DNA from 3 places in the Ruegeria sp. AL11 genome. Region 1 is predicted to be linked to each of the others. Evidence: riboswitches for the same ligand, from Rfam matches in the RefSeq annotation. Region 1 holds a riboswitch; each other region holds the start of a gene.
The links. A riboswitch is a leader RNA that binds a small molecule or an ion and turns the genes downstream of it on or off. The one in region 1 is predicted to bind cobalamin.

Region 2: linked by a shared signal. The riboswitch ahead of nrdH (glutaredoxin-like protein NrdH) and the one ahead of ACR0IP_RS07735 (DUF1636 family protein) in region 1 are both predicted to bind cobalamin.
Region 3: linked by a shared signal. The riboswitch ahead of ACR0IP_RS21840 (hypothetical protein) and the one ahead of ACR0IP_RS07735 (DUF1636 family protein) in region 1 are both predicted to bind cobalamin.

What each region holds. Positions count from the first base shown of each region.
Region 1 is NZ_JBQFXO010000004.1:41,646-51,699, reverse strand. It holds gene ACR0IP_RS07770 (sugar ABC transporter ATP-binding protein) at 1-1,224, opposite strand, end outside; gene ACR0IP_RS07765 (substrate-binding domain-containing protein) at 1,229-2,242, opposite strand; gene ACR0IP_RS07760 (ATP-binding protein) at 2,467-3,657, shown strand; gene ACR0IP_RS07755 (response regulator transcription factor) at 3,654-4,385, shown strand; gene ACR0IP_RS07750 (iron ABC transporter permease) at 4,394-5,404, opposite strand; gene ACR0IP_RS07745 (ABC transporter substrate-binding protein) at 5,406-6,356, opposite strand; gene ACR0IP_RS07740 (ABC transporter ATP-binding protein) at 6,369-7,145, opposite strand; gene ACR0IP_RS07735 (DUF1636 family protein) at 7,142-7,489, opposite strand; cobalamin riboswitch at 7,596-7,800, opposite strand; gene ACR0IP_RS07730 (hypothetical protein) at 7,835-8,323, opposite strand; gene ACR0IP_RS07725 (hypothetical protein) at 8,333-8,542, opposite strand; gene ACR0IP_RS07720 (D-lyxose/D-mannose family sugar isomerase) at 8,662-9,327, opposite strand; gene ACR0IP_RS07715 (carbohydrate kinase family protein) at 9,346-10,054, opposite strand, start outside.
Region 2 is NZ_JBQFXO010000011.1:33,746-43,799, forward strand. It holds gene ACR0IP_RS17640 (hypothetical protein) at 1,055-1,507, opposite strand; gene ACR0IP_RS17645 (DEAD/DEAH box helicase) at 1,745-3,613, shown strand; cobalamin riboswitch at 3,702-3,893, shown strand; gene nrdH (glutaredoxin-like protein NrdH) at 3,979-4,200, shown strand; gene nrdI (class Ib ribonucleoside-diphosphate reductase assembly flavoprotein NrdI) at 4,216-4,629, shown strand; gene nrdE (class 1b ribonucleoside-diphosphate reductase subunit alpha) at 4,611-6,734, shown strand; gene nrdF (class 1b ribonucleoside-diphosphate reductase subunit beta) at 6,746-7,717, shown strand; gene ACR0IP_RS17670 (pyrophosphohydrolase domain-containing protein) at 7,717-8,103, shown strand; gene ACR0IP_RS17675 (hypothetical protein) at 8,195-8,701, opposite strand; gene rpmG (50S ribosomal protein L33) at 8,910-9,077, opposite strand; gene ACR0IP_RS17685 (DUF1326 domain-containing protein) at 9,357-9,992, shown strand; gene ACR0IP_RS17690 (DUF2182 domain-containing protein) at 10,005-10,054, shown strand, end outside.
Region 3 is NZ_JBQFXO010000017.1:414-10,467, forward strand. It holds gene ACR0IP_RS21830 (DNA polymerase III subunit gamma/tau) at 1-1,449, opposite strand, end outside; gene ACR0IP_RS21835 (phosphatase domain-containing protein) at 1,619-2,122, shown strand; gene ACR0IP_RS21840 (hypothetical protein) at 2,119-2,526, opposite strand; cobalamin riboswitch at 2,615-2,834, opposite strand; gene ACR0IP_RS21845 (alpha/beta hydrolase family protein) at 2,995-3,852, shown strand; gene rsgA (ribosome small subunit-dependent GTPase A) at 3,896-4,924, opposite strand; RNA gene ffs (signal recognition particle sRNA small type) at 5,082-5,180, opposite strand; gene ACR0IP_RS21860 (bifunctional 2',3'-cyclic-nucleotide 2'-phosphodiesterase/3'-nucleotidase) at 5,220-7,067, opposite strand; gene nudC (NAD(+) diphosphatase) at 7,253-8,236, shown strand; gene ACR0IP_RS21870 (SRPBCC family protein) at 8,276-8,743, shown strand; gene ACR0IP_RS21875 (prephenate dehydratase) at 8,769-9,602, opposite strand; gene ACR0IP_RS21880 (c-type cytochrome) at 9,723-10,054, shown strand, end outside.

The DNA.
Region 1 (10,054 bases):
CGGCGCTGAGGAGGCCAGCGCGCGGGCAAACAGAACCTTCTGCTGGTTGCCGCCCGACAAGGACAGGATCGGGTTCAACAGGTTGTCGGTGCGAATGCCGATACGGTCTTTCCAAGTCTGAACCATGTCCGTCTCGCTGCTGCGATCCACCATCACTTTCCGGCTGAACTCGGGCAGGGTGGTCAGCGAGAGGTTTCGCAGGATCGACCAGAGCGGCATGACCCCGTCGCGAGCGCGGTCTCCGGCGACAAAAACCACTTCGGGCTGGCGCGCGGATTTCCATTTTGGAGCGTGGTCGAAATAGATTTGCGCCAGCGCTTCGGCCTGTCCGTGACCCGCAAGCCCGGCAAGCCCGACGATTTCACCCGCGCGGGCGTTCAGCCCATTTGCCGCCCGTACAACCTCGGTCCCGAGGGTCCGATCTGCCCGCCCGGCGCCCGAGTTGTCGTCATCAGGCGCGACATGCCCCATCGCATCCACAATCGAGGCGCGGGTGAACTGGCTGGCAGGTTGGTCATCAATGATTTGGCCATCTTTCATGACGATGATCCGGGTCGAGACTTCGAAAATCTCACCCATCATGTGCGAGATGAATAGCACCGCACCGCCCTTGGCGCAGAACCGTTTGATATGGTCCAGCAATTGTTGCGCGATGGCGGCGTCAAGGGACGAGGTTGGCTCATCCAGAATAACAAGGCTAGTTTCTCGGTCACGGTCGGCAAAGGCGATGGCGATTTCTACCATCTGACGCTCGGCTATGGTCAGGTTTCCAACCGTTGCGCGGGCGTGGATGCCATGACCCGGAAAGACAAGGTCCAGCACGTCGAGCATCTTTTGCCGCGCAACCCGCCGCCAGCCTGCGCGCGGCATGTTGCGATAGGGAATGCGCAGGTTCTCCAAAACGGTCAGGTTCGGGCAGAGCGACAGCTCCTGAAACACGCTACGAATACCTGCATTCTGCGCGTTTTGGCTATTGCGCAGGGCGGGATCTGCGTTCCGATGCTGAACGGTCCCCTGAGTTTGCGTCAGACGGCCGTTGACTACATTCGCTAGTGTGGATTTCCCGGCCCCATTGTGGCCGACCAGTCCGACGCATTCTCCTGCGCTGATGCTCAACGTCGCACCGCGTAGGGCAAGAACAGGCCCATAGGACAGATGGGCCTGCTCCAGAGAGACAACCGGAGCGGCGGTGGCTCCGGGTCCCGTATTCTCGTCAGACTTCACGCGCTTACTGGGCCGACGCGATGACGTCTTTGGCCTGATCCTGCGTGTATTCTACGTTCGCGACCGAGCCTTTAGGCGTTGTTTTCAGGGCGTCCTTCAAATCTGCCTGATCGATTCTCAGGAAGGGTACGGTCAGGTCCTTCGGAACCTCTTGCCCATCCAGAATCTGCTGGGCGACCCAAAAGGCCAGCGTGCTGACGCCTGGTGCAATCGACAGAGAGGTTGTCTGATATCCGTTTGCGTCCTGCTCATCTGACCACCACTGAAGTTCGTCCTGACGGTTGCCCATCACGATGGTTGGCATTGGACGATCCGTGGCACCGATGGCCTGCGCGGCCCCATAGCCGTCACCACCCTGGGTTACGACGCCCACGATCTCGGGCAGGCTGGGCAGGATACCGGCGACGGCCTTCTGAGCCACATCCTGCGCCCAATCCCCATGGACCGAGCCGACTATTTCGAAATTGGTGTTCTTCACCTCATCATGAATACCTGCGCTGATCTCGTCATCGACGAACACTCCGGCCAGACCGCGGATTTCCAGCAGGTTCCCGCCATCAGGATAGCGCTCGGCCAGGTATTTCACCTGCTCGCGCCCCATCTGCTGAAAGTCGACCGCAATGCGCCACGCGCAGGGTTCCTGAACGATGCCGTCGAAAGATACCACCGTGATACCCGCATCGCACGCAGCCTTGACCGCGCCATTGATTGCGGTGGGTGAGGCGGCGTTGATCACGATCGCATCATAGCCTTGCAGGATCATGTTCTGAATCTGAGCCGCCTGCTCGGTGGCCTGATTTTCCGAGGTCGTAAAGGCGTCAGCAGCGGCGACAACACCATCCGCGACGGCCTGATCTCCGTTTTTCTGCCAGCTTTCCAGCATGGCTTGCCGCCACGAATTACCTGCGTAGTTGTTCGACAGGGCAATGCGTTTGTCGGATGTATCCGCTTCGGCAGCCGGGGCTGTCAGGGTGATGATCCCGGCCGCAGCGCCGAGCAATATGGCCTTAAGTGTCATGTTTTCCTCCCAAAGCGGCCCAAGCGCCGCACGATTTTGGTGCCAGCCTGACGGGGCCGACTTGCCTAAAGTCTCTGAAGGGCACGCGCAGCGTAAGAGTAGGACGCGCGCATTCCTTGCGGGTTCCCGCAAATAGGCTGCGGCGACCCGCATGACACTCGATCCGCTGGTCGATATACTCGCCCGTGCCGGTTGCGGCAGGCTGGCGCTGCGAAAGAGAACACATGGCCGATCTTGCCTATTACTTGCGGATTTCGAACCATCTGGCGGGCAATCTGGATATCAAATCCGCATTGCGGTCGGTCAAATCCGAGATCGTGCGCATTCTGGAAATTGACCATCTGGATGTCTGCCTGATCGACGAGGAAGGGCGGCTTAACACAAGCTATGAGGTCGGCCTGCGCACCAGTTGGAGCCGCACCCGCGCCCCGGTCGAGGTCTCGCCCGTGCGCGATATCCTGCGGGGAGATTGCGACTACATGTTGACCGGAAACGCGCCGGAGGACCCGCGATATGTGTTCGAAGGCGGGGACTATGATCCCATCCTCAAACACAATATGCGCAGCCGCGTGAATGTGGCGATGAAAGTGCTGGGCCGAACGATCGGGTCCTTGAACTGTTCGTCACAAAAGTTTGATTTCTATGATGAACAGGCTGTCGAACAGGTTCGCAATATTGCGGATATTCTGGCTCCGTATTTCTATGCTCTGCGTGCGAACGAACAGGCTCGGCGTGAGGCGATCATGCGGACCGAGGTACAGGCGCGAGAAGAGGGGCTGCGGCTTGGGGCCCTCAGCCTGACAGACGCGCTAGAGCTGGAACGCCAACGGATAGGGATGGATCTGCACGATCAGACTCTGGCCGATATGACGCGGATCAGTCGGGATTTGGAACGGTGCGAAACGCCTCTGGATCTGGACGGGCTGCGCAGCAGTATGAGGAACTGCATTCAGGGATTGCGCGAGATAATCGATACCTCGATTCCGTCTTTGCTGGAGCTGTTCGGCTTTCAGCACGCCGTGCGAACCCATCTTGAACGAGCTATTGACCCGGATGAAGGGGTCGAGATTGACGTTCGTGACCTGTCCGGCGGGATGGTCGACCGGCTGCCACAAACCAAACGCATCGCCTTGTTCCGTATCGCACAAGAGGCCATCAACAACGCAGTCCGACACGCCTCGGCCAGTCGTATTGAGGTCGAGATTGAATGCGTGGACGGGCTGCACCTTCGCGTGCGGGACAATGGGCGTAGCAGGGGAGCTATTGAAATCCGGCAGGCTTCAGGCGGGTTGACGCATATGCGAACCCGCGCCCGGCTGATCGCGGCGCAGTTTGATATTCGCTACAATGGCGGGACCGAGATTGCGGTCTGTCTTCCGGCCTCCGAATGCCCCAAAACCGAGGTGTTGGCATGAAGGTTCTGCTGGTCGAAGACGATGCAATGCACGCGAACTACCTGCGGGAGCTGGTTCAGGATGCCTTGCCTGAGGTGACCGACCTGAGCCTCGCCTCGAACGGCCGGGAAGGGGAAGAGCAGGCCCGGCAGAACGGTGTCGAGGCCATCGTCATGGACCTGCGCATGAAAGAGCGCAACGGGATCGAGGCCGCGCGGACCATTTGGTCGGAACGCCCCGCGACCCGCATTCTGTTCTGGTCCAACTACTCGGATGAGGCCTATCTGCGCGGCATTGCGCGGATCGTTCCGAAAGAGGCCGCCTATGGCTATGTTTTGAAAACGGCCAGCCCCTCACGAATGCATCTGGCCTTGCGCGCCGTTCTGATCGAGGCGCAGATCATGGTGGACCGGGAAATCCACCAGATCCAGCGGGAGCAGAGCCGCTCAGGCGAGGCGCTGACGGAGGTTGAGCTGGCAATCCTGTCCGATCTCGCCCTTGGTTTGCCCGACAAGACCATCGCGCTGCGTCGCAAGCTGGCCCTGAGGACGGTGCAGAACCGACTGCTGTCGATCTATGAAAAGCTGGATGTGGGCGATCTGCCGGTGGATGGCAACGATATCGCGATCAACAAACGCGTGCGTGCGGTTTCCAAGGCCATGACCTCTCAGATACTGAACCGTGAGAGCATCTTTTCGGCGGAAAAAGAGTTGGGAAGCTGGCTTGAGCGTCGGCAAAACTTGGGATGACGGCCGTGCTAGTCAGATCGTGAGGATTTGAACAGGTAGAGGAACACGAATAGCGACCCGATCGAGGTTGTAACGATCCCCACCGGCAACTCTTGCGGGGCCAGAAGCAGCCGAGACAGAATGTCTGAAAGCGTCAGCAGGATGGCTCCGACGACGGCGGATGTGATCAAGAGATTGCGGTGGAGCGTTCCGGCAATGCCTCGGGCGATATGCGGAACCATCAGGCCGACAAAGCCGATCACGCCTGCCACCGACACAAAGCTGGCCGTGGCCAAGGCGGCGACCAGAAACATCCGAAACCGCAGGCCTTGCACTGGAATACCCAGTGTTGAGGCCGTAAAATCCCCCGTCAGAAGCGCGTCGAGCCAGCGGCTGCGATAGAGGGAATAGCCCAGGATCAGGGTCAGCCCTAGCACGACAAGGGGGAAGGTCTCCCACCGGGCCAGACCAAGGCCGCCCAGCATCCAGAAAATGACGGAATGCGCGGCGCGGCTGTCGCCTGCGAAAATCAGATAGTTGGTGATGGCAGAAAACAGGAACGATACAGCCAGGCCTGCAAGGATCAGTTTCTCTGGCGCACTGGTGCGCAGGCTTTGAACCAGGGCCAGAACAATGCCGGACGCGATCAGGCCTCCGCAAAAGGCCGCAAGTGGGAGGGTCCAGATGCCAAGAACATCGCCTGTTACAGTGATGACCAAGACGGCACCCGCAGCGGCCCCGGACGAAAGGCCAAACAGAAACGGGTCAGCCAAGTCATTGCGCGTTGTCGTTTGTAAAACGACCCCGACAACACCCAGCCCGGCCCCAATCACTGCCGCAAACAACGCGCGGGGCAGGCGCAGGTCAAAGACGATCCGGTGCAGAGGGGACATGTCGCCCTCAGTCGCACCAGTACCCAGTCCAATCGCGGTGAAAACCTCGGCCAAGGGGATCGGGGTAGTTCCGTAGATCGTCGACAGCAGCAAAAGGGCGGTCAGAATGACCGCCCCCAGTAGGACCGCCTGGCCCGTTTTCGTCATCTCAGCTATTTCCCCGGTGCATCGCCGTTGCCATCTTCTCGATCGCTTCGATGTTTGCCGGTCCCGGTGTCAGCTCTTCATAGCGCAGTCCGATCCAGCGCTCGTTTTTGACTGCATCGGTCTGCGACATCACCGGATGCTCCTGCAGGAACTTGAAAGTATCCGCCGCGCCGTTGCCGGTTTGATAGTCCAGCAGGACAAGGAATTCGGGGTTCGAGGCGGCGACGGCCTCCCACGAGGTGCGGCCCCAGCTGGTGTCCATGTCGTGGGTAACGTTGACGCCGCCCGCTGCTGCGATCATCGCGTCGGGAATCGCGTATTTGCCTGCGGTAAACGGCGCATCGGCCGGACCATCCAGCAGGAAGACACGGGGTTTTTCCAGATCGGCGGTTTTGGCCTCGATCGTGGCCAGTTGGTCTTTCCAGCCCGAGACCAGCGCGTTCGCTTTGTCTTCGACCTGCATGACTGTGCCGAGACGCAGAACGTCGTCAAACAGAAGATCCATGCTGGCTTCGGGGCGGTCTTTGTTCAGGTGGATGCAGCTTTCGGTCAGCACCATGGTCTTGATGCCAAAGGGCTCCAGCGTGTCGGGGGTGACGTCGCCGCCGGGTTTCATGCCGTAATACCACCCGGCAAAGAACATGTCGGGTTCAACCGCGACGAGGTTTTCAACCGTCGGGTATTTCGGAGCGAGTTCGGGAATGTCACCGCGCTGCGCGTCGAAATCGGGGCTGGTCTTGTACCAGCCGGTGATGCCGGTCAGACCAACGATGCTGTCCTGAAGACCCAGCGCAAAGGCCATGTCGGTCATGTTCATGTCATGAACCACGATCCGCTCGGGCTTGGTGTCGAACACCAGAGGTTCACCGCAATTGTCGACGGTGATCTCTTGCGCGGCAGCGCCGCCCGCCAGCGCGCCTAGGACCGCAGCGGACAAGAGTTTCAGTTTCATCAATCTCTCCTGTTAAGATGAAAGCTTTCGTTTTCGGATGTCCAGCGCGGGGATCACGCGCCCTTCATGCTGGAAACACAAATAGTCAACACCAAAAGTCTCGCGCACGCGGTCTGGCGTCAGTACCTCGGCGACCGGGCCGAAGGCCGTCAGCTGAGCGTTCTTCATCAGGGCGACGTGGCTGGCGAATTCGGGGATCATGACCAGATCGTGGACGATCATCACAACCGTCACACCCAACTCGGCGACCAGAGACAGCATGTGCCCTTTGGCATCCGGGTCTAGGTGGTTGGTCGGTTCGTCCAAAAACAGCAGCGAGGGGTTCTGCGCCAACGCCCGCGCGATATGGGCGCGCTGACGCTCACCGCCCGACAGTTTTGCCATCTGTTTGCCCGCCAGATGAGACAGTTCAGTGGTGTCGAGCACGCGCTGCAGGTCCGTTTGCAGTGCCTCGGCAGATTTGTCGGCCCTGATTGGGATTTGTCCCAGCGCCACATAATCGCGCAGTTGCAGCCGCCCGTCGGGCATTTCCTGCTGGCCGACAACGGCAATTCGTCTGGCCCGCTCCAGCGACGACAGTTTCCGCAGGCTTTGCCCCTGAATACGCACATCGCCTAAAGCCAGCTTTGCGACACCGCACAAGAGGTTGAGCAGCGTCGTTTTGCCTGCCCCGTTCGGGCCAGCGACGGCCAGGATCGCGCCTTCCTCAAGGGTAAACGAGGTGTCGCGCAGCAGCACGTCGCCGTTCAGGGCGTAGTATTCCAGATTTTCAGCGACCAGAAAGCTCATGCCATGTCCTCCGGTGGCAGGCAGGGCATGCGCGACAGGGTTTTGGTATAGAGCGCCAAAGGACGGGTCGAGGCGCTGGTCCAGCCATCCTCGCTGTCCCGGAATTGATGGGCGAACTCCGCCAAAGCGCTCAGATCGGCAGGGGATTGAATATCGCCAAACAGGTATTGCGCCTTGCCTTTGGCCTGCAGTCCGACCGTCATCGGGCGGTTGCAACCGGCCATGCAGTCGATCAGGCGTGTAGAGAACCCCTCGGGCAGCTGGCTATCCAGCGTTTCCTTCGCCGCATGCGCGGGTATCGGCCCATTGCAGGTGCCGCATATCAGGACGAAATGGTCAGCCATGGCACGGGTCGCCAACTTGAACAAAAACCAAGTGAAGGCAAAAGCCATGAATTGCATTAGCACGCGGATGTGCCATCGAGCCTCCTTCCGGGACACCCCGCCCCGGGTTGGTTAAACTGTGATGGCAGGTCTCCTGACTTGCGGGTCGTTGCTTGGCCAACCTTCCCGACCTTAGGGGCCAGTGGTTTTGTGGCGTCGCTCTCCGCTTACAGTTGCGGGGGCAGTCACGGCATTGGCCCTCGGGCCGCACCGTATTCCCATTTTCATCCCTCAGGCACAGGCCGTCGGGAACCATCCAGAGCAGCTAGTCTGCTCACGCTCCTATTGTCAAGCGCCGGAATCGCGCTAACGGACCACGCGCAGGGTCGGCCTGCGCGCGCTTTGGCCCGGTCCGACGCCATCGGTCGGGAACTGGCTGGCCAGGGTCAAACCAGCCTGTATCAGATGGGCGTCCGTGTAGCCTCCGGTCAATTCGTTCAAGGCATCGCGCGCCGCCGGAGTTTCGTCGCGGCGCATGTGATGCAGCATCCGGAGCAGCGCACGTTCGTCAGATGTAAGTTCTTGCCGTGTTTCAACACAAAGCGGGTCGTTGAAGGCTAATCCACTAGGCCGGATGTGCAGCGTGGCCTTGATGATCTTGAAGACCAGATGCGCCAGAACCAGCCCCTGATCGCGCCCCCAACGCTCGGTCGCTACCGAAAAGGCATGTTGCCACGCCTGCGTTTTCGGCTGTGTTAAGCTTAGGATGAAGTGCCGCATGACAGGCAGCAAACCGCGTTCGAATCCGTCAAATTCGGTGAAGGGCAGTGTGTGGTTAGATGCCGAGTGTTTCATGCGCGTTCCCTATTGGGTTTTGGGGGCTTTCACGACCAAAGGGTGGACGTTTTGCGGAAGGATGTTTGGGTCAACCGGCGTTTCAGGACACGGTGATGCAGCGCGGACGGAAAAGCTGAGATCAGCCTCAATCGCCTGACTCTGTTTCGGTTTCAATGCGCAGCTATAGCGGCTGGCAACGGCGTCCATGGCCAACAGATCTGCGAGGGATTTTCGCATGTCAGGTTATCTTTCGGTCGCAAAAATGGGACCGGGCGATGATTCCAAGGAATCTGACTGGGTCGGCCGTTAACTGACTAAATTAGTCAGAAAATGCAAGCGCGAAATTCCAAATGAAGTCAGTAGTCGGCAACCAACAGGAAATCCGGGGCTGTGTCTTCTTCGATTGTTGAAAAGCGGGGGATCGGGTCTTCGAATACGTTGTCCGTCCGGTCGTCATTTACGGTTGAAACTTCGCCAATCAAGCAATCCCCACGTTCCGCCCAGAAGGCATGCCAGATGCCGGGCATCAAGGTCACGCTCTGACCTGGCTTCAGGCGCAGATGCTCTCCGGGCTGTATGGTAACAGGGCAGGCATCGCTGGGAACGGTGACCGGGGTATCGCGGTCGATACCGCCATCAGGGTCCGAGGCATAGATTTCCATAACCAGATCGCCGCCCCCTCGGTTGATGATGTCCTCGGCTTTGACGATATGGCGATGCATCGGCGACAGCTGTTTGTCGCGAGAGATCAGCAGCTTTTCGGCATAGAGCATACCGCGCCCCCGGCTCAGATCGCTCACGTTGCCGTTGCGCAGGGTGAACAGGAACAACCCAAGCTCATCAAACTTGCCTTGACCGTAGTCGGTGATATCCCAACCTAGCCCATGGGCACGGATGCTGTCCGCCTGGGCGCTGAGCATCTGCTCAGGTGTCCAATCTGCGAAAGGCGGCAGAACGGCACCAAATGAACTGATGAATGCCTGGGCTTCGGTCTTGATACGGTTGATTTCGGATCGTTTCATCTCAGACTCTTCGTAGGGCTATAATTCATGCGACCAGGGCGGGTTGGCTCCGGCGCGCGAGACGGTTACGGCAGCCACCTCTGCGCCCAAGGTCAAAGCGTCGCGTAGTGCATCCGGGGACATTGCTTTCATGCCGGGCTTTGTCAGTTGGCCAGCCCGTTCCAGCGACGCCAAAACCCCGGCATTGAACGTGTCCCCCGCGCCAACGGTATCCACAACTTGCACCGGTTTGACAGGGACTGAGACCACCGCGCCGTTGGCCAGATAGCCCGAGGCGCCCTCACTCCCACGGGTGACGATGACCGCGGAGGGGCCTGCTTGAAGCAGCAAAGGGACTTTCTGATCGTGGTTTTCCGGGCCGGGGACGATCCAGTCCAGATCCTCATCCGAGACTTTGACGATATCGGCCTGTTCGATCATCTGGTTCAACCGCGTGCGGTAGCGGGTCTGATCCTGTATGAAACCGGGTCGGATATTGGGGTCCAACATCACAGCACAGTTCGTGCCATGTTGCGCCAGCATCGCGGCATAGGCATCCGCGCAAGGCTCACAGGCAAGGCTGATGCCACCAAAGTACAGCGCTGAAACCGCGGGGAGTTGGCGCGGCATGTCCTCTGCACGTAGCATCCGACCCGCAGTGTTTTCATCGACAAACGTGTAAGTCGCGTGGCCGTCCTTCAGTTGAACAAACGCCAGCGTGGTTGGTCTGTCCGAGGCAATCACATGT
Region 2 (10,054 bases), on a different contig from region 1:
CGAAGTTTGTCCTAAGACCACTTCGAACCAGTTGCCCCGGCCCCCGAAGGAACCGCAGCCGCCGCCACAAACTCGAAAGTCGCTGCGACGCACAAAGCCCATTTGAGTAGATGATCCGTCGACCCAAGGCACGAAGCCCCAACTCGATGCACCCCCCACCGGTAAGCCCTTGCAAAAGAACGTCAATCCTAAGATCAAACTCCCCTGCGCAGACCCCCTTGGCCTTTGCATCCCGCCTTCTGATCCGAGGAACTCCAGCGGTAAAACCAATCTTGCATTGCACCCGCTATCGGGCAAGAAAATAGCACTGCAGCATGGAAATCAGACGGGGATAAGTTGTTGATATCTGCCGGGAGGGTACTGTGGATAACTCCGGATTTCTTGACAACCACCTAGGGTTAGAAATGCAAAACTCTTTTCACCAAATTCTGACCGGAATTTTGCGATTTGCTGCAGACGCAAAAGGGCAACAGACAATAAACTGATCGCAAATTCCAGAAACTGGCAACGCCACAACGTCCGCAAAACCGAATCGTTCGGACTGAAACAGGGCTAAACTCCCTACCTAATCACCTACGCTGTCGAACAAATGAACAAGACGGTTTTCAGAGCGAGGCTTGCGCCCGGTATTGATCCTTAGCCGACGCTATAAAAACACCGACCGTGCTGATGTCGGTCGGGGAGGGAAAGCAGATATCTTCGCAAAAGATCGACTGGGCAAATCCTCCCAGCAGAATCTGCGGCATACTGCGGATAGGATGCCATTATGAAATGGGGCTTGGACCGGACGGCGAATTTTTCACCGCGCGCGACTTCGCGCTGAAGGATCGCGAGATCCGAATACCCCGAGTCGAGGAACACCGCGTGTAAACCCAGCATATACTGGATCCTGTCGCGCTCGGCGAAATCACCGTCCGGTCCGACTCCTCCCTGTGGAGACGAGTTTTCCGATATTGAGAAGCGTTCCGACCCGGACGGTTTACCTACTATTCTGTCGCAGTCACAATCGGGCGACAGTCTGTACCCCCTAAAATCCGGCCGGGCCGGAAACGCTTCAGTTCACCTGACGTTCCAGAACGGTGCTGTAGGTTGTTCCAGTGCGTAGGCTACGGAAATCCGCGTAGATTCGCCCATCCTCGTAGCGCGCGTCGATCAAGGCGTTTACGCCAATCGCCGGCTCGGCCGAGCTTTCGACGATCCCGATCTTTCCCGAGCCATCCTGGCTGATGGAACCGGTGGCCTCGTACATCGTCCAGTCATCCATGGCATTGCGACGCCACATACTCGGTCCCCAGAACACATTGTCGTTCTGAGCCTGAATTTCGAGCACCCATTCCGACTGGTTAAATCGCGGAGCATCGCCGGTAGCCGAATTCGACGGCGAAACTGTAGTCTGACTGGCCGTCCAAACACCGCGCAGATCAGGCGTGGTTTCGGCAGCAGCGGCAGTACCAAGGGCTAGGCTCGTGGCCAGAGCGGCTGCTCCGGCAGTCATAAATCTGGTCATGGTCTCTTTCTCCCTGAAATCGGTGCCATCTCTGGCTGTGTTCAACAGATTGGGAAGAGTGCGGCGGGTTACAACTTTCCTGAAGGAACCTTCATCAAGCGTTCATGCTGTGTTTGATCGTGCAGCCCGCTTTCCGCTCTATACATCCGGCGCCTCACTCGGTAAGGAGAGCCCTTCGACGATCATCCGCGTATTAGACGCTCTGAGGGTGACCGCAGCATCCCAAAGAGCCGAGCCATGAAACAGACACTTCAAGACGCCCTTGATCGCAAAGGGTATGACACGCTGACCCCTGTCCAAACCGCCGTATCCGCGCCCGGCTTGGAAGGCCGAGACATGTTGGTTTCGGCACAGACCGGGTCGGGGAAAACCATTGGCTTCGGCCTCGCCATCGCCCCGACCGTTTTGGGCGACGCGGATGTATTCGATGCGGCGGGCGCGCCTTTGGCGCTGGTCATCGCGCCGACGCGCGAATTGGCGATGCAGGTCAAACGCGAACTGGCGTGGCTCTATGCGGATGCAGACGCGTTAATTGCGTCCTGTGTTGGCGGCATGGATATGCGAGACGAGCGGCGAGCGTTGGCTCGCGGTGCGCATATCGTGGTCGCAACGCCGGGCCGTCTCCGCGACCATATCATGCGCGAGTCGATTGACCTGACCGCTGTCCGCGCAGTGGTTTTGGATGAAGCCGACGAAATGCTCGACCTGGGCTTCCGCGAAGATCTTGAGTTCATTCTGGAACAGACCCCGTCTGAGCGTCAGACACTGCTCTTTTCCGCCACGGTTCCCCGCGCCATCGCCTCCCTCGCCGCCCGCTATCAGCGCGATGCCGAGCGTGTCAGCACCGTCAGCGAGCGCACGCAACATGCCGATATCGAATACCGCGCGATGAATGTGGCCCCGCGCGATTGTGAGAACGCAATCATCAACGTGCTGCGTTTCTATGAGGCCCCCAATGCCATCATCTTCTGCAACACCCGCGCCATGGTCAGCCGCCTGACGGCGCGGCTGTCGAATCGTGGATTCTCGGTCGTGGCCCTGTCCGGAGAGCTGACGCAAAGCGAACGTTCGAACGCGCTACAAGCCATGCGCGACGGACGCGCCCGCGTCTGTGTGGCGACCGATGTGGCCGCACGCGGCATCGACCTGCCGAACCTTGATCTGGTGATCCACGCGGAACTGCCGAACAGCCATGAAACGCTGTTGCACCGCTCGGGCCGAACCGGACGCGCCGGGCGAAAAGGCGTCAGCGCGCTGATCGTGCCGCCCGCATCGTTCAAAAAGGCGCAGCGCCTGCTGAAATTCGCCAAGCTGACCGCCGATTGGGGGTCTGCGCCCTCAGCCGATCAGGTTCAGGCGCAGGACATGCAGCGGATGTTCAACTCGGACGACTGGACCGTAGATGTGACCGAGGGCGAAAGTGCTCTGGTCGATGATCTGGTCTCGCGCTTTTCACCGCAGCAACTGGCGGCGGCCTATCTGCGTCAATACGGGCGCAAGCACTCCGCCCCCGAAGAGCTGAGCGACGCACAAGATACCGCGCCAAAGCCGAACGTTCCCTTCGGCCCAAGCGTGTGGTTTTCGTTGTCGGAGGGACACAACGAAAACGCCTCGCCTCGCTATTTGCTGCCCATGTTGTGCAAGGCGGGCAAGATTACCAAAGACGATATCGGCGCGATCCGCATTGCTGACACCGAAAGCTACATCGAGATTCGCGAAAGCAGCGTTGAAGGCTTCCTGAAAGCCATCGGCCCCGAGATGACGGTCGAAGGCACCAAGACCCTGGTGCAACTGGACGCGCCGCCTGCCCTTGCCGGTGGTGGCCGCAAAGGTCCCAAGCGCGACATCAAAGGCAAGAAGCGCCACGAACGCCCGGCCCGCGTGGCTGAGCCACAGCCCGCAAAACCACGCCGGAAACCGGCCGAGAAACCCAAGGCCGAAACGCGGCCCAAACGGGATGAGGCCCCCTCGGGCGATCAGCACAAGAAACCTGCGCGCCGTCCGAAAGGCCCGCCTCCGCCCAAAGGCAAGCCAAGCAGCAAGAAAAACCGCGCACGTGCGGCTGCGATGAAGGGTGGCAACGCGATGCCCAAGCGGAAAAAGTAGACCGCCTTAGCGCACGTGGCTGGTTGTGCAAGCGAAGAAATTTATTTTCTTCGCCACACCATATATTGACAACACGCCACCACCAACCCCAATATGGTGTTGCTTCGGTTCTTTCGATTCCTGTTGAAAGCTAAGAGGGAAACCGGTGAAAAACCGGCGCTGCCCCCGCAACTGTAAGCGGATAGTTCGGCTGAATACGCCACTGAAAGCGTGCTTTTGGGAAGGCCAGTCAAAACATCAATCCGCGAGCCAGGAGACCTGCCGCAAGCAAAGAAAGAGAACCGCGAACGGAGGGTTCGGGGGCGTGTTCAGGGTTCATTTTGCCCGCAGCGTCCTCGGCATTCATTAAAAGGACAGAGGACGACATGAGCATTACCGTATATTCTAAACCCGCATGCGTACAATGCACCGCCACCACCCGAGCGCTGGATGCAAAAGGCATCACCTATGACGTCATCGACCTGACCCAAGATGACAGCGCCATGACCCATGTGACCGAGCTGGGTTATCGTCAGGCCCCTGTCGTTGTGGCGGGCAGTGATCACTGGTCGGGTTTCCGCCCGGACATGATCGCCCAACTGGCCTGACCCATGGCCGCGCCGATCCCGGCGCTGGTCTATTTCTCATCGAAATCCGGAAACACCCACCGCTTTGTCTCGCGGCTGGGCCTGACCTCTTTCCGCATTCCGAATGGAATGGACCCGCTGCCTGACCCCGGACACCCCTATGTACTGATCAGCCCCACCTATGCCGATGGCGACGGGCGCGGGGCGGTTCCGAAACAGGTGATCCGGTTCCTGAACGACCCGGACAGACGTGCCGGGATCGTTGGGGTGATCGGCACAGGCAACCGCAATTTCGGTGCGACCTACGCTTTGGCCGGTCGCATCATCGCCCAGAAATGCAACGTACCGCTGCTCTACACATTCGAGCTGGCCGGAACAGAGACCGACATCGCCCGCGTCCGCGCCGGGCTGGAAAAACTAGGGAGAAACCTATGCTCGACAGCAGCGTAAACGAGCAGGACTATCACGCGTTGAACGCGATGCTGAACCTCTACGATGGTGAGGGGAAGATCCGGTTCGATGCCGACCGTATGGCCGCGCGGCAGTATTTCCTGCAGCATGTGAATCAGAACACCGTGTTCTTCCACTCGCTGGATGAAAAGCTGGGGTATCTGGTGTACGAGGGCTACTATGAAGAGGCCGTTCTGGACCAGTATTCCAAGAACTTCATGCGCAAAATCTGGGACGCGGCCTATGCCAAGAAGTTCCGGTTCCCGACCTTTCTGGGCGCGTTCAAATATTACACCTCATATACGCTGAAAACCCGTGACGGGCAGCGGTTCCTGGAACGATATGAGGACCGCGTCGTCATGACCGCGCTGGCGCTGGCGCGCGGCGATGAGGCACTGGCCCTGTCCTTCATGGAAGAAATCCTCGACGGCCGCTTCCAGCCCGCCACACCCACCTTCCTGAACGCCGGGAAAGCCTCACGCGGGGAGTTGATCTCGTGCTTCCTGCTTCGGCTTGAGGACAATATGGAGAGCATCGGGCGCGGCATCAACTCGGCCCTGCAACTGTCCAAACGTGGTGGAGGCGTAGCGCTGCTGCTGACCAACATCCGCGAGCATGGCGCGCCGATTAAGGGCATTGAGAACCAATCCTCCGGCGTGATCCCGGTGATGAAACTGCTGGAGGACAGCTTTTCCTACGCCAACCAGCTGGGTGCGCGGCAAGGCGCGGGTGCGGTGTATCTGAACGCGCACCACCCGGACATCATGCGCTTCCTCGACACCAAGCGCGAAAACGCGGATGAGAAGATCCGGATCAAAACGCTGAGCCTCGGTGTGGTGATCCCTGATATCACTTTCGAGTTGGCGAAAAAGAACGCCGATATGTACCTGTTCTCGCCCCATGACGTGGAAAAGGTCTACGGCGTGCCGTTCTCGGAAATCTCGGTGACCGAGAAATATCACGAGATGGTCGATGACAAGCGCATCCGTAAATCCAAAGTCAACGCGCGTGAATTCTTCCAGACCATCGCAGAGATTCAGTTCGAATCCGGCTATCCCTACGTGATGTTCGAAGACACGGTGAACCGGATGAACCCCATTGCGGGCCGGATCAACATGTCGAACCTGTGCTCCGAGATTTTGCAGGTCAATGAAGCTTCCGAGTTCAACGATGACCTCAGCTATTCCCATCTGGGCACGGATATCTCCTGCAACCTCGGCTCGCTGAATATTGCCAAGACGATGGATGGCGGTGATCTGGGCCGCACTGTCGGCGCTGCGATCCGCGCGCTGACAGCGGTGTCCGAGATGTCGGCGATTGACTCGGTGCCGTCGGTACGTCGGGGCAATGATGAAAGCCACGCAATCGGACTGGGACAGATGAACCTGCACGGGTTTCTGGCACGCGAACATATCCACTATGGCTCGCCAGAGGGGGTCGAGTTCACGTCCGTGTATTTCGCGGCCATAGCCTATCACGCGATCCGCACCTCCTGCGAACTGGCGCAGGAACGCAAGGCGTCGTTTAAGGGGTTCGAGACCTCCGACTACGCCTCGGGCACATTCTTCGACAAATACACCACCCGTGACTGGCTTCCCGAAAGCGATCGGGTGAAGGCTCTGTTCGACGGCATGACCCTGCCCACAAGCGACGACTGGGCAGCGTTGAAGGCCGATGTGATGAAACACGGCCTCTATAACCGCAACCTTCAGGCGGTGCCGCCCACCGGGTCGATCAGCTATATCAACAACTCGACCTCTTCGATCCACCCCATCGTCTCGAAGATCGAAATCCGCAAAGAGGGCAAGATCGGCCGCGTCTATTATCCGGCGGCTTTCATGAGCAATGAAAACCTCGAATACTACCGCGACGCCTATGAGATCGGCCCAGAGGCGCTGATCGACACCTACGCAGCGGCCACCGAACATGTGGATCAGGGACTGTCGCTGACCCTGTTCTTCCCTGCCGAGGCCACGACCCGCGATATCAACCGCGCGCAGATCTACGCGTGGAAGAAAGGCATCAAAACTATCTACTACGTGCGTCTGCGCCAGGAGGCCCTTGAAGGGACCGAGGTGCAGGGCTGCGTATCCTGCTCGCTGTAAGGGGAAACGATATGAAAGACATGATCCAAACCAAGATCCCCCGCGCCATCAACTGGAACCGGCTGGAGGATGACAAGGACCTTGAAGTCTGGAACCGACTGACAGTCAATTTCTGGCTGCCAGAGAAGGTGCCGCTGTCCAACGACATCCAAAGCTGGGCGACACTGACGGACCACGAAAAGCAACTGACCATCCGCGTCTTCACTGGCCTGACCCTGCTGGACACGATCCAGAACACGGTTGGTGCCCCTGCTCTTATGCCCGATGCCGTCACTCCGCATGAAGAGGCCGTGTTGACCAACATCGCCTTTATGGAGGCGGTGCATGCGCGCAGCTATTCTTCGATCTTCTCAACGCTCTGTTCGACCAAGGAGATCGATGAGGCGTTCCGCTGGTCCGAAGAGAACCCCCATCTGCAGGCCAAGGCCGAGGCGATCCTGAAAACATACGCTCCCGGCAATGACCCGCTGAAACGCAAGATCGCGTCGGTGTTTCTGGAAAGTTTCCTGTTCTATTCCGGCTTCTACTTGCCGATGTATTGGTCCAGCCGGGCCAAGCTGACCAACACCGCCGACCTGATCCGCCTGATCATCCGAGATGAGGCCGTGCATGGCTATTACATCGGCTACAAATTCCAGCGCGGCTACGAGAAGCTCTCTGAGGCGGAACAGCAGGAGTTGAAGGATTATGCCTTTGGCTTGATGTTCGAGCTTTACGGGATCGAGAACCAATACACCGAGGAACTCTATGACGAACTCGGCCTGACCGAGGATGTGAAGGTCTTCCTCCACTACAACGCCAACAAAGCGTTGCAGAACCTCGGGTTCGAGGCCCTGTTCCCGCCCGAAGTCTCCGAGGTCAACCCGGCGATTCTGGCGGCGCTCAGCCCAGACAGTGAGAACCACGACTTCTTCTCGGGCTCCGGCTCCTCCTATGTCATCGGCAAGGCGGTAGCGACCGAGGACGAAGATTGGGATTTCTGATGGCAAAGGACACTCTGACCATCGTTCGGGACTGGCACGAAGCCTTTGACGTGCCGGTCGTGGACGCACCCGCAATCCCCGAGACGCGCGCACAGATGCGGTTGGCGATCCTAGAAGAGGAAGTTGCGGAGCTGCGCGCAGCGGTGGAGGATGGCAATCTGGTCGAGGTGCTAGATGCCCTGTGTGACATCCAATACGTGCTGGACGGCACCTTTCTGGAATTCGGCCTACTCAGTGTCAAACAAGCTGCGATGGAGGAAGTCCACGCCTCGAACATGTCCAAGCTGGGCGCCGATGGGAAACCGGTTCTTCGCGAAGATGGCAAGGTGCTGAAAGGCCCGACCTTCCGCCGGCCCGACCTCGCCCGTTTCCTTGAGGATGGCTAACTCTGCCTTGGCTTAGAAGAACAGCATCGGCCCAAATTAACAGGGCGAGTAAATCCCCGCCCTTTTTCACGTCAACTGATCTTCGACTGGATCAGCTGCAGTTCAGCGGAACCGCAAAGCCCGAGCTACGATCGGATGAGCCCTTGCTGTAGACATCTCCTGCAGGCAGGCAACCGGTAAAGCGTTCGGTTTCTCTACCAAACGCCGCCCCCACAGAGTTATCGACCCGAGTGCTGTTGGAGCGAGTCCGAACGACACCGAATAGGGTGCCGTTCACATTCACCGTGCTCAGATACAGGTTCTGACTGCTTCCCGATAGTTCCACCGCGTTTGCAGGCGACTGACCGCCGTTTTCGATCGCCACACCGGCAATCTTATCGATCCCGACCTTGTCGGATAGGACTGAGACAGTCGGCAATTCCGCAAGCTCGGCCGGGACATTGGTCGCTGGCGGTAAGAAGGCGACGGCTCCCGGAACATCGGACACCGTGCGCGGTTCACCATCAATCCCGGTGAACCCGACACCTTGGCGATTGAAGGGGTCTTCACAAGCCGCGAGGGTCAAAACGGCGATTGTCGGTAGCAAGATTTTTTTCATGGCGGTCAACATTTTGTGGCGATTTGCTAAACCGTAGCGGTAGCGAGATGTAAAAAGCAAGCCGCGGCAGGTGCGAAGGGGCCTGGCGCTGATGCGTCCCTGCAACGGACCTGTTCCCTTCGCATGGCCGCACCAGCGTACGCGTCCGAAAGAAAAAGGGCTCTGACAACTCAGAGCCCTTTTCAAAATGTCCAATTGGAACGGCAGATTACTTAATCTTGCCTTCCTTGTACTCGACATGTTTCCGAACGACCGGGTCGTATTTACGAATGGTCATTTTCTCGGTCATCGTACGCGCGTTTTTCTTGGTCACGTAGAAGTGGCCCGTGCCCGCGGTCGAGTTCAGGCGGATCTTGATTGTCGTCGGCTTCGCCATGGTTATCTCCTGCGTCCGAAAAGGCAGGGCCTTCCGGTTGAATTCCTATGAGCGTGCGCTTTTACCCCGTCGCGCGCCCGAGTCAACCGGATTCCGCAAGTGAGTTGCACAAAAGCTGAGTTGCACGCTTGCACCGGATTTGGCGCAATCACGCTTTCGTGATATGGTCGCGCAATTCGGAAGACCCAAAAGCCGGCGCCAAGCCCGGCCTTCGAGGCATCCAGATCAGGCTCGACCCTAAAACGGCAGATTACGTTTAAGCGTGTTTGGGGGTTAATCATGACAGAATGGAAACTGCAGGCCGAAGAGCTGGCCAATTGTAACTGCAACTTCGGCTGCCCTTGCCAGTTCAGTGTTCTACCCACCCATGGCAATTGCGAAGCTGTAGTAGTCTTCGATATTGAATCCGGCCACTATGGCGACACGGATCTTACCGGTGTGCGGGCAGCAGGCGTGTATCACTGGCCCGGCCCGATCCATGAGGGCAATGGCCAGATGCAGTTGATCATCGATGAAAGCGCCTCTGCCGATCAGCGCGCTGCGTTGCAGGCGATCATGTCCGGCGAAGACACCGATGAAATGGCGACCATGTGGTACGTCTTCAGCGCGATGGCACCCAAGAAACACGAAACTCTATACGTTCCGATCGAACTGGACTGGAGCCGCGAGGACCGGACCGGCTATGCTAAAGTGACCGGTGTGTTCGACGTGAAAGTCAGCCCGATCCCTAATATCGTGACCGGAGACCCGCATCGTGCGGCGTTCCATCTTCCCAACGGGTTCGAATATCGCACCGCCGAGGCGGCCTCGGGCTCGGCCCAAACCACGGGTGCGGCGATCAGCCTGGCCTTTGATGCGACCCATGCGCATCTGGCGCATCTCAACATCTCAGGACATGGGGTTCTGGGCGCTTAGACCGGGTGTTCAATGACTGAATCCCCACCACCGAGCCATTTGGTCGATCGGGTGCTTCGGCA
Region 3 (10,054 bases), on a different contig from region 1:
GGTGAACTCGATCCGTCCCGGCTGGTAAGAGACCAGCCGCACGCCGTTTTCGACCTCGACCAGAAGTTTGACGTCTCGGTTGTTCCGGATCAGCTCGACCACATGTTCGAAACTCGGGTATCGCGCCAATGCGGTCTGCGTGTCTTGCGCCAAAGCGGCGACTGGAGCGCCGCCGGACCTGCGTGGCGCAGGGGCGTAGCTTGTAGCGGCGCGGGCTTCAACCGGGGCCGCGCCGTTGCTTTGGATTGGCATCCCGCCGCCTGGGCCGCCGTTGGGGGGCGGAGGCGTATCCTGCAGCCGTTTGATCAACTCTTCCGGGCTGGGTAAGTCGGCCACGTGAGTCAGGCGGATCACAGCCATTTCGGCAGCCATCATGGCGTTGGGGGCGGCTGAAACTTCCTCAAGCGCTTTCAACAGCATCTGCCACATCCGAGTCAGTACCCGCATGGGGAGGGCCTCAGCCATCTGCTGGCCCCGGGCGCGTTCATCCGGGGAAACTGTAGGGTCTTCGGCTGCGTCCGGAGTGATCTTTACAACAGAGACCCAATGAGTGATTTCGGCCAGATCACGCAGCACGGCCAGTGGATCAGCCCCTTCGGCGTATTGGCCACCAAGCTCGGTCAGCGCCCCAGCTGCATCGCCCCGCAGGATCATGTCCATGAGATCCAGAACCCGGCCACGATCCGCCAGGCCCAGCATCGCGCGTACTTGATCTGCCGTCGTCTCTCCGGCCCCGTGCGAGATCGCCTGATCCAGCAATGAGGTCGCGTCGCGAGCAGATCCCTCGGCAGCACGGGTGATCAGCGCCAGCGCATCCTCGGCAATCTCTGCGCTCTCAGCTGAGGCGATCTTGCGCAGCAGGCCGATCATATCCTCGGGCTCGATCCTACGTAGGTCGAAGCGTTGGCAGCGCGACAGAACCGTGACGGGAACCTTGCGAATCTCAGTTGTGGCGAAGATGAACTTCACGTGCGCGGGAGGTTCTTCAAGCGTCTTGAGCAGCGCGTTGAAGGCGCTGGTCGACAGCATGTGGACTTCATCGATGATGTAGATCTTGTAGCGGGCCGAGGCTGCGCGGTAGCGAACACTGTCGATAATCTCGCGAATATCATTCACGCCGGTGCGGCTGGCGGCGTCCATCTCCATGACGTCGACATGACGACCTTCCATGATGGCGACGCAGTGCTCACATTGGCCGCAAGGCTCGGTCGTGGGTCCGCCAGTTCCGTCCGGTCCGATGCAGTTCATGCCTTTCGCAATGATCCGTGCGGTCGTGGTTTTACCGGTTCCGCGAATGCCTGTCATGACAAAGGCTTGCGCGATGCGATCCGCCTCGAACGCGTTTTTGAGCGTGCGGACCATCGCATCCTGACCCACCAGATCGGCAAAGGTTTCCGGGCGGTATTTTCGGGCGAGAACCTGATAGGCGGGGCTGTCTGAGTCGGTCATGTCTGCTCTGGCGGATTCGGAACGTCACCGCAGCGTAGAGGCCCGCGCCGCCCGCGTCCACATGAGTTGAAGAACGATTTTGTTTTGGAAACTGGCGCGTCAGGGGTACACTCTTCAGATTGTGAATCAAGCCTAGAGTCAGGATCAACGCTTCCGGGGGGATGCTGTCATGACGAATTTGGTCATTCATGCTTTGCAAGTGGGCGGGGGCACACTTGCCCTAACGTCGATGCCGGGAAAGGGCGGCGACTATGCAGGCGACCTTGAAACGATTGGAGATTGGAGGCCGGGGCTCGTGCTTTCGATGACAACCGAGGCCGAGCTGGTCCAGTTCGGAGCCCGCGATTTTGGCCGCGACGTTCAGGGTCGCGCCAGCCGCTGGGTGCATCTGCCGATTCAGGATTTCGGCGTGCCACCGTCAGAGGTTGATGCGCAATGGCCCGATGTCAGTGCCGCGGCGCGTCAGGCTTTGTCTGGCGGAGGGCGCGTGCTTGTCCATTGTCAGGGCGGATGCGGTCGCTCCGGCATGGTGGTGCTTAGGTTGATGATCGAATGCGGCGAGGCTCCAACCCAAGCACTGGACCGGTTGCGCAAGCTGCGCCCCTGCGCAGTCGAAACCGATGCACAGAAGCACTGGGCCACCTTGCCCGCCCGAGCTTTGGCGGATTCTTAAGCCGACAGTTGCAGTTCCGCCGGGGCCGGTTTGCGTGGCGCAATCACTGATGCCTCGAGCATGGCGCAGGGCAGGGAAGTCATGGCTGCGGCAGGCAGGCTGCTCGTGTCGGTACCGAACATCAAATCGGCATAGAGATCGAGGACCTCACTGTCGACATCAGGGTCCGCTCCGCAATAGACCCGCACCTGAGACTGGCTGGCCCGAAACCGGGCGTGGCAGCCGTCCGTGCAATGGGTCAGGTCGCTGCTGCCTTCTATTTCGAAATCCGATGTGGTCGCCGGACCGGCTTGGTCCAGCGCGTCAACCATCGAACGCGCCAGCCGTGCAAGTGCAGGGCATGTCTTGCCGGTATGTTGGCAGATGGTTGCTGAGAACCTATGTGTCTTCGTCTTCCAGATCATCCTGCGCCCTCCGCGCGGTGGACAGGGGCTGGGATCAGGTGGGGCAGATAGGGTCTGTCACGGCCTGCCCGGACACCCCGCCCGAGTTTGGGTTATGTTGACGATGGCAGGTCTCCTGACTTGCGGGTCATCGCTTTGCCGACCTTCCCGGCCTTTCGGCCAGTGGCTCTTCGACATCGCTCACCGCTTACAGTTGCGGGGGCAGTCGCGGATTTGGTTCGTCCCGAGCAAGCCGGGGAAAACCGCACCGTGTTCCCTTTTCATCCCGACTTCTTGTGAAAGCCGGGAACCATCGAACCATCGCTAGCGTTCATAACCATTCTGAGTCAAGTTGAACTTTCTGCGCTGCGGAAAGACGATCCGCAAAGTGGACGCGTGGTCAAGCGGGATCGCAGTTGACTTGCATGGGCTGTCTGGGGTCAAGTTGCAATGTGAACTCATCAGTTCAGTTTTCCACCGAGGATGCCCATGTTGGATGCAAACCAAACAGTGCTGATCGAAGATGTTCAGATCCCGGTGGGGGATGGTGCCCTGTCCGGGCGGATCTACCGGCCCGTGGCGCAGCCCGAAACCGTAGTGGTGGTCAACAGCGCGACAGGGGTTCCGCGAGACTACTACAAGCATTTCGCACAATGGTTGGCCTCGGATCGTGATATCGCCTGTCTGATCTACGACTACCGGGAATTCGGGCATTCGAAATCGGGCCCACAGCGTTGGTCGAAGATTTCGATGGCCGATTGGGCGTTGCAGGACATGCCCGCCGCGCGGGCCGAGATGCGCCGACGGTTCCCGCTGGCGCAGCATTGGTCGATTGGCCATTCGCTTGGAGGGATGTTGGGACCGGTACAGCCGGATATCGACAAGATTGATCGCATGATCTGCGTCTGTTCCGGCCTTGTGACACTACGCGATCATCCTTGGCCGTACCGCGCTTTGGCAGGGTTATTCTGGTACGGGCACGTGCCTCTGGTCGTGCGCGGTTTGGGCTACTTGCCCGGCAAGGCTCTGGGGTTCGGGTCGGACCTGCCGCCTGCGGTCTATTGGCAGTGGCGCAAGTGGTGCACCGCGCCGCACAGCTACCTGCCCGAGATGGGAGACACCCTGCCGCATGCCACATGGCAAGATGCGGACACTCCCGTCGACCTGTTCGCCTTCACGGATGACGAGATGGTCCCAGAAGCTGCCGTTTGGCGGTTGGCTGAACTTTACGGGCCAAAGGCGCGCCGTAACCTGCTGTCACCAGAAGAGTTTGACGTTCCGGAAATCGGCCATATCGGTGTGTTTGCCCGCCGCAATGCGGCGCTCTGGCCTCGATTGATCGCTTGATGGGGGGCGCCGGTGGACCGGCGCCCCTGTTTCAGCCCGTGTTTCAATCGCCGCGCCGCGCGGATTTTCCGTGCATCGCGGATCGGACCATCTTGCCGAAAGCCTTGTCGCGTGCCCGCGCCTCGGCCACGGTCTCGGAGTTGCGCTGATCCTCGCGCCGCAGCTTGCGCCAGCGGTCCAGCCGATCTGCATCCAGCGTGCCGACCTCAATCGCGGCCTGCACGGCGCAACCGGGCTCGGCCTCATGCTGGCAATCCGAGAACCGGCAGGCTTGGGCCAGCTCCAGAATGTCCGAGAACACCTCGTCCACCCCGTCCTGCGCATCCAGCAGGCGCAAGGCGCGCATGCCGGGAGTGTCGACCAGCCAACCGCCGTTTTGCATCGGACGCAAGGCACGAGACGTCGTGGTGTGACGGCCGCGGGCGTCATCCTCTCGGATTGCGGCTGTTGCCTGATCCTGCCCGGTCATTCCGTTGGCGAGCGTTGTTTTGCCAACCCCGGATGACCCGACCAAAGCCGCTGTCTGACCTGTCGGACACCATGCCAGAACCTGCTGCAGGTCTAACGCGTCATGCGCGTTGACCGTCAGGACTGTCAAAAACGGTGCCAGCGCTTCGGCCTGTTTGGCGTAGGCTGCTGGGTCCGAGCAGCTATCTGCTTTGGTCAGGACCACGACAGGATAGCAGCCCGCCTGATGCGCCAGTGCCAGATACCGTTCGAGCCGGGGCACATTGAAATCCGCATTGCACGAGCTGACGATGAACAGCACGTCAACATTGGCTGCGATCAACTGCGCCTCGGCCCCGGTTCCGGCAGCACGGCGTTGCAACAGGCTGCGCCGGTCAAGCAGATGCTGAACGCGATTCTTGTCATCGGCCAGCACCCAATCTCCGACAGCAAAGTCGCCGGTAGAGTGACCAGGGGCAAACAGAGATGCTTCACCAGCCTCGTTCATCCCGACCAGACGGTCCCGGTGAACGGCGGTGATACGAAAAGGCGTGAGCTGCGCGTGCGCCGTGTGCTGTGCAGCAAAGTGAGAGGACCATCCCAGGTCCGAAAGAGTAAAAGACATTGGTTTGCCTGTGTTCAGATATAGCAATCCCATCTGATGGCAGACGCGCATCCGTTGGTGATGTGTTCAGGCAATCGGAGAGTTGGGTTTAGAACCGATCTGCCCGAAGGGTGTTTACTACAATCACGAAGCCCTCCTGCGGCTGATGGTTTCTATAAAGTGAGAGGTTGGACATCGACCCAAGCGGGGCTCGTTGTGGCTGCTTCCTTCCGGACCTGACCAGGTTGGCGAGGCGCTCGCCCGCGCCAACCTCTCAGGGCCTGGTATAGGGAAACGATGTGAAAATGACAACCCGTCACAAAGTCAGTCGTATCCTTTCAAAGCCATCGGTATCAGGCCCCAGCAATTCCGGGGAGTACTCGTTTAGCTCGGGCAAATACTTCAATGCTCCGCTGCCGGTTCTTAGGATCGTGTGCGTTCCATAAAGCGGGGCTAAGGAGAATGGGTAAGGAGCCTGATCCAGAGGGTCTGCGAGCAGTCGATCTGACAGGTAGTCCCGCAGTATCTCTTTGATATCCCTGGACGGCAGAGGAATGGCCCGGGCTTTTGTGACGAAAGGGAAATGCCCACCACCGCTGGCGCGATAGTTGTTGAGGGCGACCACAAAGCTCTGGTCGTCGCGGACTATTTGCCCGCCAAAGCACAGGTCGCGTACGCGCTGGGCGGTTGGATCGGTCAAGGCGCCGTTGCTATCGAACCGCGCCGGGCTGGACAGGTCGATCTGATAGGTCACGCCAAACACGACGTCAAAGTTATGCCCCGCCCGGCGGGAATCGGTTATCTCGGTTTCGGCGTCTGGGTGGATCTGGTTGAAAACACCCGCCGACATCTCAAGCCAATCCCGCAGTTGCGCGCCAGTGATATCGACGGCCCGCAACTCGTTGGGAAAGACATGCAGGTCAGCGACGTGACGCAGGCAAATCTCACCCACAGGCACGTCCGTGTAGTTTCGGGGTCCAGCCCGGCCGCCGAATTTGTAAGGAGACACTGCTGACAGAAGTGGAACTCCAGCGAAGGCGTTGCCGTGCAGAAACGGGCGCAAACCCGCAGCTTGCGCCGCAGCCACCAGGGCCAGCCCTCGATCTGGCGCGCAGAAACTGAAATAGCTGTGCAGGCTCTGCTTGGTATGGCTGACAGGTTCGGCCATCATCTTGCGCGTGGCCAGATGAGCGGGCTTGAACATCTCGTTCAGGTCTTTGTCTTCGACCTCATCGGCTGTTTCAACTAGGTCACAGTGGCGATCAGTGATCTGCCAGCGCCCCTCGGGCGACTTGGTCAGGCGCAGGTCCATCACCCCCAAAAAAGATCCGGCAGACCCGGCCATGACCACAGGTGTGCCGTGGACCAGAGCATTTTCGGCATCAACGCCGTCAAGCCCGAGATGCCCCGCGCCCGGCAGTGTCAGGTGCGTGTGACCGGCAACAATCGCGTCAATGCCCTCAATCTCGGCGAGGGGAATCACCGCATTCTCAAGCCCCGGCTGAGTCGTCGATTGCTCCAACCCCGAATGGGCCAGCGCGATGACCAGATCACAGCCTTGCGCGCGCAACGCCTCAGCCGTTCGTCGGGCGGCGGTCAAGATATCCTCGGCAATGAACGTGTCTTTTAGGTGATGCGCCTCCCACATCGTGGTTTGAGGCGGAAGCACTGAAAATACGCCGATTCGGATCGTTTCTTCCTGCGCAACGGACCGGGTCAGAACGACACTGCGCAGCCAAGGCTGCCGGTCGTTCACATGGTTCAGATTGCTGCAAATCACCGGGCAAGGGGCTTGGGTTATTACGCGCTCAAGTACATCCAGCCCGAACCCGAAATCATGATTGCCCAAGCCGATCGCGTCATATTCCAGCGCCTTGAAGGCCTGCATCATCGGGTGCGGGCCATCGTTTTCCACCGCCCAGTCCCCAATCGGTGTTCCTTGCAGCGCGTCGCCATTGTCGAACAAAAGAGTCAAACCGTCCTCGACCTGTTGACGGGCGTTTCGGATCGCCGACGCCGTACGAGTCAGCCCGATGGTCGGGTCTGGTTTGTCCGCATAGTAGTCGAACCCGGTCAGGGTCATATGCAGATCTGTGGTTGCCAGAATGCGGATATGCATTCCTGCGTCCTGCGCGTCTTTCATGCGCGGGGAGATTGCGGTCACGTTTGATTGTCTACTTTTGCGCTATGAGAGCTAAGAAAATTTACCAAGAGGACAAATAAGTGAAAAATCCGAGGCGGTCATGCGGTGTTTCGGTGGCACCTGTCGATATGCCGCAGTAGTGAATTGACATTGCAACACCTGCGCGGACATGGCAGCCCTAGGCGCAAAAGGCCGAGGGGACCCCAATGAAAAACGCAGAAAACGTGACATTCGGCAGCTCGGGCCTTGATCGTGCGGCCCATCTGCGGGGGGATGCGGACAAGCTGGCTGAGGCGGCCCAAGATCCAAACGCCCGCTGCTTGTTGCTGTGGCGTGGAAAAGTGCTGGTGCAGGGCGAGGCTCTGGATCGGTTGGGTCTGGTCAACATGGCGCATCCTCTGGTCGCCAATGGCCCCGGTGGAGTGGTTGAGGCTCCGATCTTGCTTGGCTGCTCTGGTGACGGGGCGGCGATGTTTGCCGCAGATATCTCTGAATGGCAGGCCGAGGGGCTGGATCTGTCGAGCTTGGGCAATTTCATCGACCCGTCCGAGCAACAGCATCCCGATCTGCCCGAGGGTCACGTGTTTGGCGAGCTGCGCCGGATCATGACGCGCCTGTCCGCCCGCGATGCCGAGCTTGCGGCGACAGCCAAGGCGGTGATCGGCTGGCACGAGACGCATCGCTTCTGCGCCCGCTGCGGTGCGCCAAGCGACGTATCGCAAGCCGGATGGCAGCGCAGTTGTTCGGCCTGTGGTGGCCAACACTTCCCACGCACCGACCCGGTTGTGATCATGTTGATCACCCACGGCGACAGCGTGCTGATGGGGCGCTCACCGGGGTGGCCCGAGGGCATGTTCTCGTTGCTTGCAGGGTTCGTCGAGCCGGGCGAAACGCTGGAATCCGCGGTGCGGCGCGAGGTGATGGAAGAGGCGGGCGTTCCCGTCGGCGCAGTGTCCTATCTGTCCAGCCAGCCCTGGCCGTTTCCGGCGTCGTTGATGTTCGGCTGTGCCGGTGAGGCTTTGTCTCGGGACATTCAGATCGACCCGGTTGAAATCGAAGAGGCAATGTGGGTCAGCAAGTCCGAGATGATGCAGGCCTTCGCGGGGGAGCATCCGCGCCTGCTGCCCGCTCGCAAGGGGGCGATTGCGCATTTTCTGCTGCAGAACTGGCTTGCAGATACGTTGGACTAACGAAACACTGGCAAGCAAGAACGAGCAGCAAGGGCCCACATGCAGTTTTCAGCGCGCGAAGATATCGAGGCTCCCATCCACTCGGTTTTTGACATGGTTGCCGATTTTGATCGGTTCGAACGCATGGCGATGCGCCGTGGCGTTGACGTGCGCCGTACCACCGGCGGGGTTGCGCCCTCCGCAGGCATGGCGTGGGAGACCGAATTCAAGTTGCGCGGCAAACCCCGCCAGATGTCCGTACTGCTGACCGATTGCGACCACCCCTTGCAAATGCGATTCGAGGCGACAGGCAAGGGCATGACCGGGGTTACAGTGGTTGACTTTATGGCCCTGTCTCAGCGTCGGACCCGCTTAAGTGTGGATTTGTCACTCAGCGCCAAGTCCCTACCTGCGCGGTTGCTAATTCAGTCGATGAAGCTGGGCCAAGCACGGTTTCGCAAACGCTTCCAAATGCGCCTTGCGGAATTCGCCCGAGAACTGGAGCAGCGCCACAGGCATGGCGCTTAAACTCACATTTACCTGAAGCGCGGGCCTAGCCGCGTGGCTGGGCCGCCGGGTAGACGCCAAGTATTTCCACATTGGTGGTGAAATGCTCAAGCTCTTCCATCGCCAGTTGCACGTTCCGGTCTTCCGGATGCCCGACGATATCGGCATAGAACTGGGTCGCCGTGAACGAGCCATCGACCATGTAGCTTTCCAGCTTGGTCATGTTGATCCCGTTAGTCGCAAACCCACCCATCGCCTTATAGAGCGCCGCTGGAATGTTGCGGACCTGAAAGACAAAGCTGGTGATCATGCCGTGCTCGCCCCGACGCGACAGGTCGGCCTCGGGTGACATGACCAGAAAACGCGTGGTGTTGTCGCCATGATCCTCGATATGGCGGGCCAAGACGTTCAGGCCGTAGATCTCTCCGGCCAGTTCACTAGCCAGAGCGGCGGAATGGATTTCACCCGCCTCGGATACCTCGCGCGCGGCGCGGGCGTTGTCGGGGCTGACCCGCCCATGAATACCGTGCTGGCGCAGGAAGCCCGCGCATTGGGGCAGCAGCACCAAATGGGAATGCGCCTCGGTGATGTCGTCCAGCGTCGCACCGGGCACGGCCAGCAGGTTGATGTGGACACGCACGAAGGCCTCATCAATGATTTGCAGACCACTATGCGGCAACAGCCGGTGGATATCGGCCACCCGCCCGTAGGTCGTGTTTTCGACCGGCAACATCGCCAGATCAGCCGCGCCGGACCGAACTGATTCGATCACATCCTCGAAAGTACGGCAGGGCAGCGCCTCCATTTCCGGGCGCGCGTTGCGGCAGGCCTCGTGGCTGTAGGCGCCGGGTTCGCCTTGAAAGGCAATGCGTTTGGTCATTTGGTCGGTCCCGTGCAACAAGTTACAAAATTGGGCGTTTCGTCGCGGTGTCTATACCTTGCCTCTCGCAAGGGGAAGCCTTAGACACCTTTTCAGACAGCTGAAATGGACTAGCGATCAATGTTCGACACGATGACAGTTACCAAGGCCGCTGCGGGCCTGTTTGGCACGTTCCTTGTGCTGCTTCTTGCCAAATGGGGTGGTGACATCCTGTACCATTCGCATGGGGGCCATGGGGATGCACAGGCTGCCTACATCATCGAGACCGAAAGCTCGGGTGAAAGCGCCGATGGCGAAGAGGTGGTCTTTGAAGACCTGCTGGCCGCCGCGGACCCTGAAAAGGGCGCCAGAGTTTTCCGCAAATGTACTGCGTGCCACAAGTTGGAAGACGGTGCGAACGGCACCGGACCCTACCTATACGGCATTGTAGACCGGCCCGTTGCGTCGGCCAA